Regions from separate parts of the Polaromonas sp. P1_F2 genome, predicted to be linked through region 1. Evidence: predicted binding sites of a transcription regulator. Region 1 holds the regulator's gene; each other region holds the start of a gene.
What was found. The regulator sigma-54, encoded in region 1, starts transcription at its own class of promoters, with help from an activator protein. The targets are predictions, from matches to a motif close to TGGCANGNAANCTGCTTT.
Positions count from the first base shown of each region.

Region 1 (2,198 bases):
TCGGGCCAGCGCGTATCGACGCTGGGCCGCACGTCGTCGAACTTGGCGCGAAAGCGGTCGGCGATGGCGTCCTTGATCTTCAGCGCCGCGAAGTTCAGGCTTTGCAGCGGGCTGTGCTGGGCGGTGATCTCGACCTTGAAGGTCTGCTTGGGCGTGAACCAGATTTCCCAGGCCACGTTGGCCGCGGCGTTGTAGAGGTCTTGTTCACTGCGGTACTGGTTGTGCTGCAACTCAATCAGCACGCGCTGCGCCAGTCGGCTGTGCAGGTTGAGCTGCAGGGCATCGCGCCAGGAGGCCTGCAACTGCACGCCGGCGCGCCAGGCTTTGCCGTCGATACCGGTGACACGCTTGACCTCGGTGGCCAGCAGGGCCTCAACGCCGGCGGCGCACGGTAAAAACAATTGGAGCTGGTTCATGTCGGACTCTTGAAAGGGCTTACAACGACTTGCGCAAATTAGCCGGTGCGATGCGTAGGGCCTCGCGGTATTTCGCCACGGTGCGGCGCGCGCATTCGATGCCCTGCTCCTTGAGCATTTCGGAAATCTGGTTGTCGCTGAGCGGCTTTTTCAGGCTCTCGGACGAGACGAACTGCTTGATCAGCGCGCGCACCGCGGTGCTGGAGGCGTTGCCGCCGGTTTCGGTGCCGAGGGCGGAGCCGAAGAAATACTTCAGTTCAAAGGTGCCGAAGGGCGTGCCCATGTACTTGGCGGTGGTCACGCGCGAAATCGTGGACTCATGCAGGCCCAGCTCGTCGGCGATCTCGCGCAGCACCAGCGGGCGCATGGCGAGTTCGCCGTGCGTGAAGAAGTTTTTCTGCCGCTCGACGATGGCGCTGCTCACGCGCAGGATGGTGTCGAAGCGCTGCTGGATGTTCTTGATGAACCAGCGCGCCTCCTGCAGCCGCTGCTGCAGCGCCTGGCCGCCCTGGCCCTTGTGCTGCTTGAGGGCGTTGGCGTAGATGTCGTGCACACGCAGGCGCGGCATCACGTCGCCGTTGAGCGAGACCTTGAAACCCCGGCCCGACTTCACGACGATGACGTCGGGCACGATCAGGTTGCGCTCCACGTTCACGAAGCGGCGGCCGGGTTTGGGGTCGAGCCGGCCTATCACGGCAATCGCACCCCGGACGGCGGCTTCGGTGAATCCGCACAGGTGCGACAGGCGCTTCAGGTCGCGTTTGGCCAGCAGTTCCATGGGCTGCTTGCACATGGCGATGGCGGCGCGGGTCTCCTCGCAGTCTTTGCAGTCCAGCAGCTGCAGGCCCAGGCATTCGGCCAGGTTGCGCGCGCCCACGCCGGCCGGCTCCATGTGGTGCAGCAGCTTGAGCGCCATGGCAAAACGCTGCTCGAGGTCTTCGGCCTGTTCCAGGTCGTCCCCGGCCAGGCCCGCCGCGAGCGAAGCCAGGCTGTCTTCGAGGTAGCCGTCGTCATTGAGCGACTCGATCAGGAAATGCAGGGCCGCGCGGTCCTCTTCGGACAGGCGCAGGCCCAGCGACTGGCGGTGCAGATGGTCTTGCAGCGACTCGTGGGCACCTGTCAGGTCGGAGGCCTCGGTGTCGCCCTCGTCGTTATTGTTCTTGCGCGCCGGCGCATCGCTGCCCCATTCGCTGTCGTCGGGCGTGGTCTCCACCGTGCCGTCGCCTTCCCAGCTTTCCTCGAGCTTGGGTTCGGCGCTGACTTCGGCTTCGCCTGCAGCTGAAATGCCAGCGTCCTCAGTGCCGCCGCTCGGCGACTCCGCCGCGGATTCAAACTCGCGGCTGTCCTGGCTGACCGGCGTGTTGAGGTGCTCCAGGCCGAACTCCTCTCGTACAGCGGTTTCTTCCGCCACCTCGAGAAACGGGTTTTCGTCGAGCATCTGCTCGACTTCCTGGCTCAGCTCGAGCGTCGACAGCTGCAGCAGCCGTATCGACTGCTGCAGCTGGGGCGTCAGCGCGAGGTGCTGCGAGACGCGGAGTGACAAACCCTGCTTCATGTCAACGGTCTCTGATGAGCGCGAAGAAGGAGTTCGAGCAGGGGCCGCGGAACTGGCTTTGCCAGGCCGCAGGCGCCGTCCCCGGAGGGGGAGAGGGAGCTACACGAAGTGAGCGACAACAGGGGGGAACCATCTCTACATCTTGAAGTGTTCACCGAGATAGACGCGGCGTACGTCGGCGTTGTTCACGATCTCGGAGGGCGTGCCTTGGGCCAGCACGTGGCCGT
Region 1 is NZ_JBFUBN010000005.1:308,372-310,569, reverse strand. Features, by position in the region: gene AC1D0O_RS13045 (THUMP domain-containing class I SAM-dependent RNA methyltransferase) at 1-416, opposite strand, end outside; gene AC1D0O_RS13040 (RNA polymerase factor sigma-54) at 436-1,971, opposite strand; gene lptB (LPS export ABC transporter ATP-binding protein) at 2,107-2,198, opposite strand, start outside.

Region 2 (2,198 bases), on a different contig from region 1:
AAAGTTTTTCGGGTGGCGCGTCGTGCACGCCGGCACGCACATAGCCGGTGGCCTGTATGCCCTGCTCCCACAGCCACAGCTCGTAGTCGAAGCCGTGCGGGTTGCTGTTGCCGTGCGGCGCCTTGAGCCGCACCGTCATGCGCCAGCGTTCGCCGGCGCGCAAGGCCTGCGGCTGGCGCTGCAGGGCCAGCGCCGCTTCGAAGGGGTCCGCATCCTGGGCCAGGGGGCGAGGCTCGCGCCCGGCAAAGCCCGAATACCAGCCCAGCAGGATTTGTGGCGGCAGGGTGAGCTTGCGGCCGTCCAGGCGGGCGGACTCGATGCCGAGGCGAAAGCGCAGGCCGTCCTCGCCGGGCTGCGGCATGGCCAGCACGCTGCCGGTGACCTCGATGTCGCGGCCTTCCAGGGCCGGATCCAGCGCCGTGGACTGGAAAACGCAGGCCCGCCAGCCGGCCGAGCCCCATCCCAGCAACACCGCCAGGGCAAACGCGAGCATCGCCCTGCCCCATGGAGGTTTTATCGCGCGCCTGCCAAAACGCCACAAAAGCCCGGCCGCCGCGGCAGCCAGCAGGGAACACAGGACATAGCCAGGCTGCGGCCATAACGCGGATTGCTGCAATTGCAGGGCCGTGCCCGAGATGAAACCGGCCAGAACAGGCCCCGGGCTTATGGCACCTGGCCGTGACACGATGAATACAGCTAAGCCCAAAGCCGCCTCCCCTTACTTTTTTTGCTTTTTTTGAACCTGTTTAACGGGAGGCCCAGGCAAAGAGCCGACAGCGGGCCATGCAAACTCCGCATATGGCGCAGCTCTTGCTTTCAGAAATGCCGTCAAATCCGGGTAAGCTGTCTACGCGTCCTAATGTCCAGGCTGCATGATGTGGCGGCCTGTGATGGGTTTATTTTTCCGGCGGTGTGTAGCGCCCTGTTATTTTTTTAAGCGAGGTTGCCTTGTCCATCCACGTTGCCCTGAGCCACATCACCCACTACAAATACGACCGGCTGGTGAAACTCGGCCCCCAGGTGGTCCGCCTGCGGCCCGCACCGCACAGCCGCACGCAGGTGCTGTCCTATTCCCTCAAGGTCGAGCCCGCCGGGCATTTCATCAACTGGCAGCAGGACCCGTTTGCCAATTACCAGGCCCGCCTGGTGTTTCCCGAGCCGACACGCGAGTTCAAGGTGACGGTGGACCTGGTTGTCGAGATGGCGGTGTTCAACCCGTTCGACTTCTTCCTGGAGCCCGCCGCCGAGGAGTTCCCCTTCACCTACAACGCGCTGCAGGCCCGCGAACTCGCACCCTACCTGGCCACCCAGCCGGCGACGCCGCTGCTCAAGCGCTACCTCGAAAAAATCGACCGCACGCCCAAGCGCACCATCGACTTCCTGGTGGGCCTGAACCAGGGTCTGCAGTCGGACATCAAATACTCCATCCGCATGGAGCCCGGCGTGCAGACGCCCGAAGAGACCCTGCGCCTGGCCTGCGGCTCCTGCCGCGACACCGGCTGGCTGCTGGTACAGCTGCTGCGCCACATGGGCCTGGCCGCGCGTTTTGTCTCGGGCTACCTGATCCAGCTCAAGGCCGACGTCAAATCCATCGACGGCCCCAGCGGCGCCGAAGCCGACTTCACCGACCTGCACGCCTGGTGCGAAGTCTTTCTGCCCGGCGCCGGCTGGGTGGGCCTGGACCCGACCTCGGGCCTGATGGCGGGCGAAGGCCACATCCCGCTGGCCTGCACGCCCGAGCCCTCGAGCGCCGCGCCTGTCGAAGGCGGCGTCGACAAATCCGAGGTCGAGTTCGAGCACCAGATGGCGGTGCAACGCATCTACGAATCGCCGCGTGTGACCAAGCCCTATACCGAGGAGCAGTGGCAGGAGGTGCTGGCGCTGGGCGAAAAGGTCGACCAGGATCTCGCCGCCGGCGACGTGCGCCTGACCATGGGCGGCGAGCCGACCTTTGTGGCCACCACCGACCGCGACGCGGCCGAATGGAACATCGACGCCCTGGGCCCGACCAAACGCGGCTATGCGACCGAACTCGTGCAGAAGCTGCGCGCCGAATACGGCGAAGGCGGTTTCCTGCATTTCGGCCAGGGCAAGTGGTACCCGGGCGAGCAATTGCCGCGCTGGGCGCTGAGCATCTTCTGGCGCAAGGACGGCCAGCCGATCTGGCAAAACCCCGACCTGTTCGCCGACGAGCGCCA
Region 2 is NZ_JBFUBN010000006.1:240,049-242,246, forward strand. Features, by position in the region: gene AC1D0O_RS14440 (DNA internalization-related competence protein ComEC/Rec2) at 1-667, opposite strand, end outside; gene AC1D0O_RS14445 (transglutaminase family protein) at 949-2,198, shown strand, end outside.
Region 2: a site for sigma-54 is predicted at 800-817, ahead of AC1D0O_RS14445 (transglutaminase family protein). Genes of this name have one in related genera too.

Region 3 (2,198 bases), on a different contig from region 1:
ATGTGGTGGGCCTCACATTGCCGCCGCTGGCCGAGCGCCGCGAGGACATCGCGCTGCTGGCCAACCATTTCATGCGCAGCTTGGCGCAGCGCTACGCCAAGCCGCTGACGGCCTTCGCGCCGGGCGCGCTGGAACTGCTGGGCACGGCGTCATGGCCGGGCAATGTGCGGCAGCTGCAGAACATGGTCGAGAAATGCGTGGTGCTGTGCACCGGTACGCTGATCCCGGTCACGCTGGTGCAAAACGCGCTGACCAGCCAGGGCTCCGAGCTGCTGCCGCTGGACGAGGCGCGCAAGGAGTTCGAGCGCGGCTACCTCACGCAGCTGCTCAAGATGACCAACGGCAACGTGGCGCAGGCGGCCAAGCTCGCCAGGCGCAACCGCACCGATTTTTACGCGCTGCTGGCGCGGCATGAGCTCGAGTCGGCCAGCTTCAAGGCCTGAAAAGCGCCAGGCGGCGCCTTGCCCTCTGTTCTCTTTGCTGAGGGCGGTTGGCCGGGGGTTGCCCGGCGGCAAGTAACTTTCTTTTGCTTCGCCAAAAGAAAGTCACCAAAGAAAAGGCGACCCGCAGTCTGGGTCCCTACGCTGCGCTACGGGCAACCTGCGGTGCTCGAGCCAAGCGGGGTCTCGCTAAACTCGCTACGCTGCGCTTCGCTCAGACAACGCGATCCCTGATCCGCTTGTCTCTGCGCTCCTCGGCCCAGCCAGGACGGGGCAATCGGGAGCGGAAGCGGGAACAGAAGACAGAAATACAAAGAACAAACCAAGACCACAAGGACTCGCCAAGGCGAGTCCTTGTTTCTTCAAGTATTGGTATTTGTCTTTCTAGTCCCCACCCCTTGTGGATGCGCCGAGGAGCGCAGGTTCAGGCGGATCAGGGATCGCGTTGTTTGAGCGAAGCGAGTTTAGCGAGACCCCGCCTGGACCGAGCACCGCAGGTTGCCCGTAGCGAAGCGAAGGGACGCAGCAACCAGGGTCGCCTTTTCTTTTGCTTACTTTTCTTTTGGCGAAGCAAAAGAAAAGTGAGTAGCTGCCGGGCTACCCCCGGCCAGCAACCCTCAGCAGAGGGCGAGGGCGCAAGTCGGCGCAAGACCCGGCCAATGGATCTGCGCATTCAGGCGCGGCAGCAAGTAGTCACAAGTCCCGGGGCGCAACTTGTCTGCCCGCGCAGACACCCCAGTCCCATGATCTCCCTGGTGTTTTCTTCCCGGCCCCCGAAAGCTGTCGGCGAATCCCGACAGCCGGCGACCACCGGTTTGCTTTAAGTCATTGATTTCATTGAGTAAATGTTCTGGCACGCATCTTGGGTAACAAGGTGCATGTCGATCAAGACCATTTACATGGAAAACAAGGAAATCAAGCCATGAACTCAGAGCAAATCAACCTGGTGCAATCCACCTTTGCCGACGTGCGCCCCATCGCGCCGGCGGCCGCCGAACTTTTTTACACCCGCCTTTTTGTCCTCGATCCCTCGCTGCGCCCCATGTTCAAGGGCGACCTGGCGCACCAGGGCCGCATGCTGATGGCGATGCTCAACTCCGCCGTCAACGGCCTGACCCAGCTCGACACCATGGTGCCCGTGGTGCGCCAGCTCGGCGCGCGCCACGTCAAGTACGGTGTGCGCGATGCGCACTACGCCACCGTCGGCAGCGCCCTGCTGTGGACGCTGGAGCAGGGGCTGGGCGACAAATTCACGCCCGCTGTCCGCGAGGCCTGGACCGCCGCCTACGAGATGCTGGCCGGCGTGATGCAGGCAGGCGCTGCCGAGGCGCGCTCGCGCCATCCGGCCGCGGCCTGATTTTCCGCCGTGCAAAAAAACGCCATCGCCATTGAACCGCGCAAGCGGATCAGGCGACCCATGCATGCAAGTCCCCGCCGGCACCGCGTGCCCGGTGATCCCTTCACTTCTTCTTTTTCTTTTATTGCGAGTCCCTCCATGAAAACCTCCCTGAAAAAATATGCGCTCTGCCTGGCCTCCCTCGTTACCCTGTGCGGCACGGCCCACGCGGTCGGCACCATCACCGGCCTGACCGCCGTGCCGGCCAACCCGGTCGCCGGCGAGTCGGTCAAATACAAGGTCACCACCAGCGGCAGCGGCGCCTGCGGCGCGCGCTTTGTGTACGCCGGCGGCCCTTACGAGCCTTCGGACAACGCGCTCGTCAACAACCAGCCGGCGGGCGGCGGCGTGATGGACAAGAC
Region 3 is NZ_JBFUBN010000002.1:62,444-64,641, forward strand. Features, by position in the region: gene AC1D0O_RS04235 (sigma-54-dependent transcriptional regulator) at 1-443, shown strand, start outside; gene AC1D0O_RS04240 (globin family protein) at 1,363-1,797, shown strand; gene AC1D0O_RS04245 (hypothetical protein) at 1,936-2,198, shown strand, end outside.
Region 3: a site for sigma-54 is predicted at 1,292-1,309, ahead of AC1D0O_RS04240 (globin family protein). Genes of this name have one in related genera too.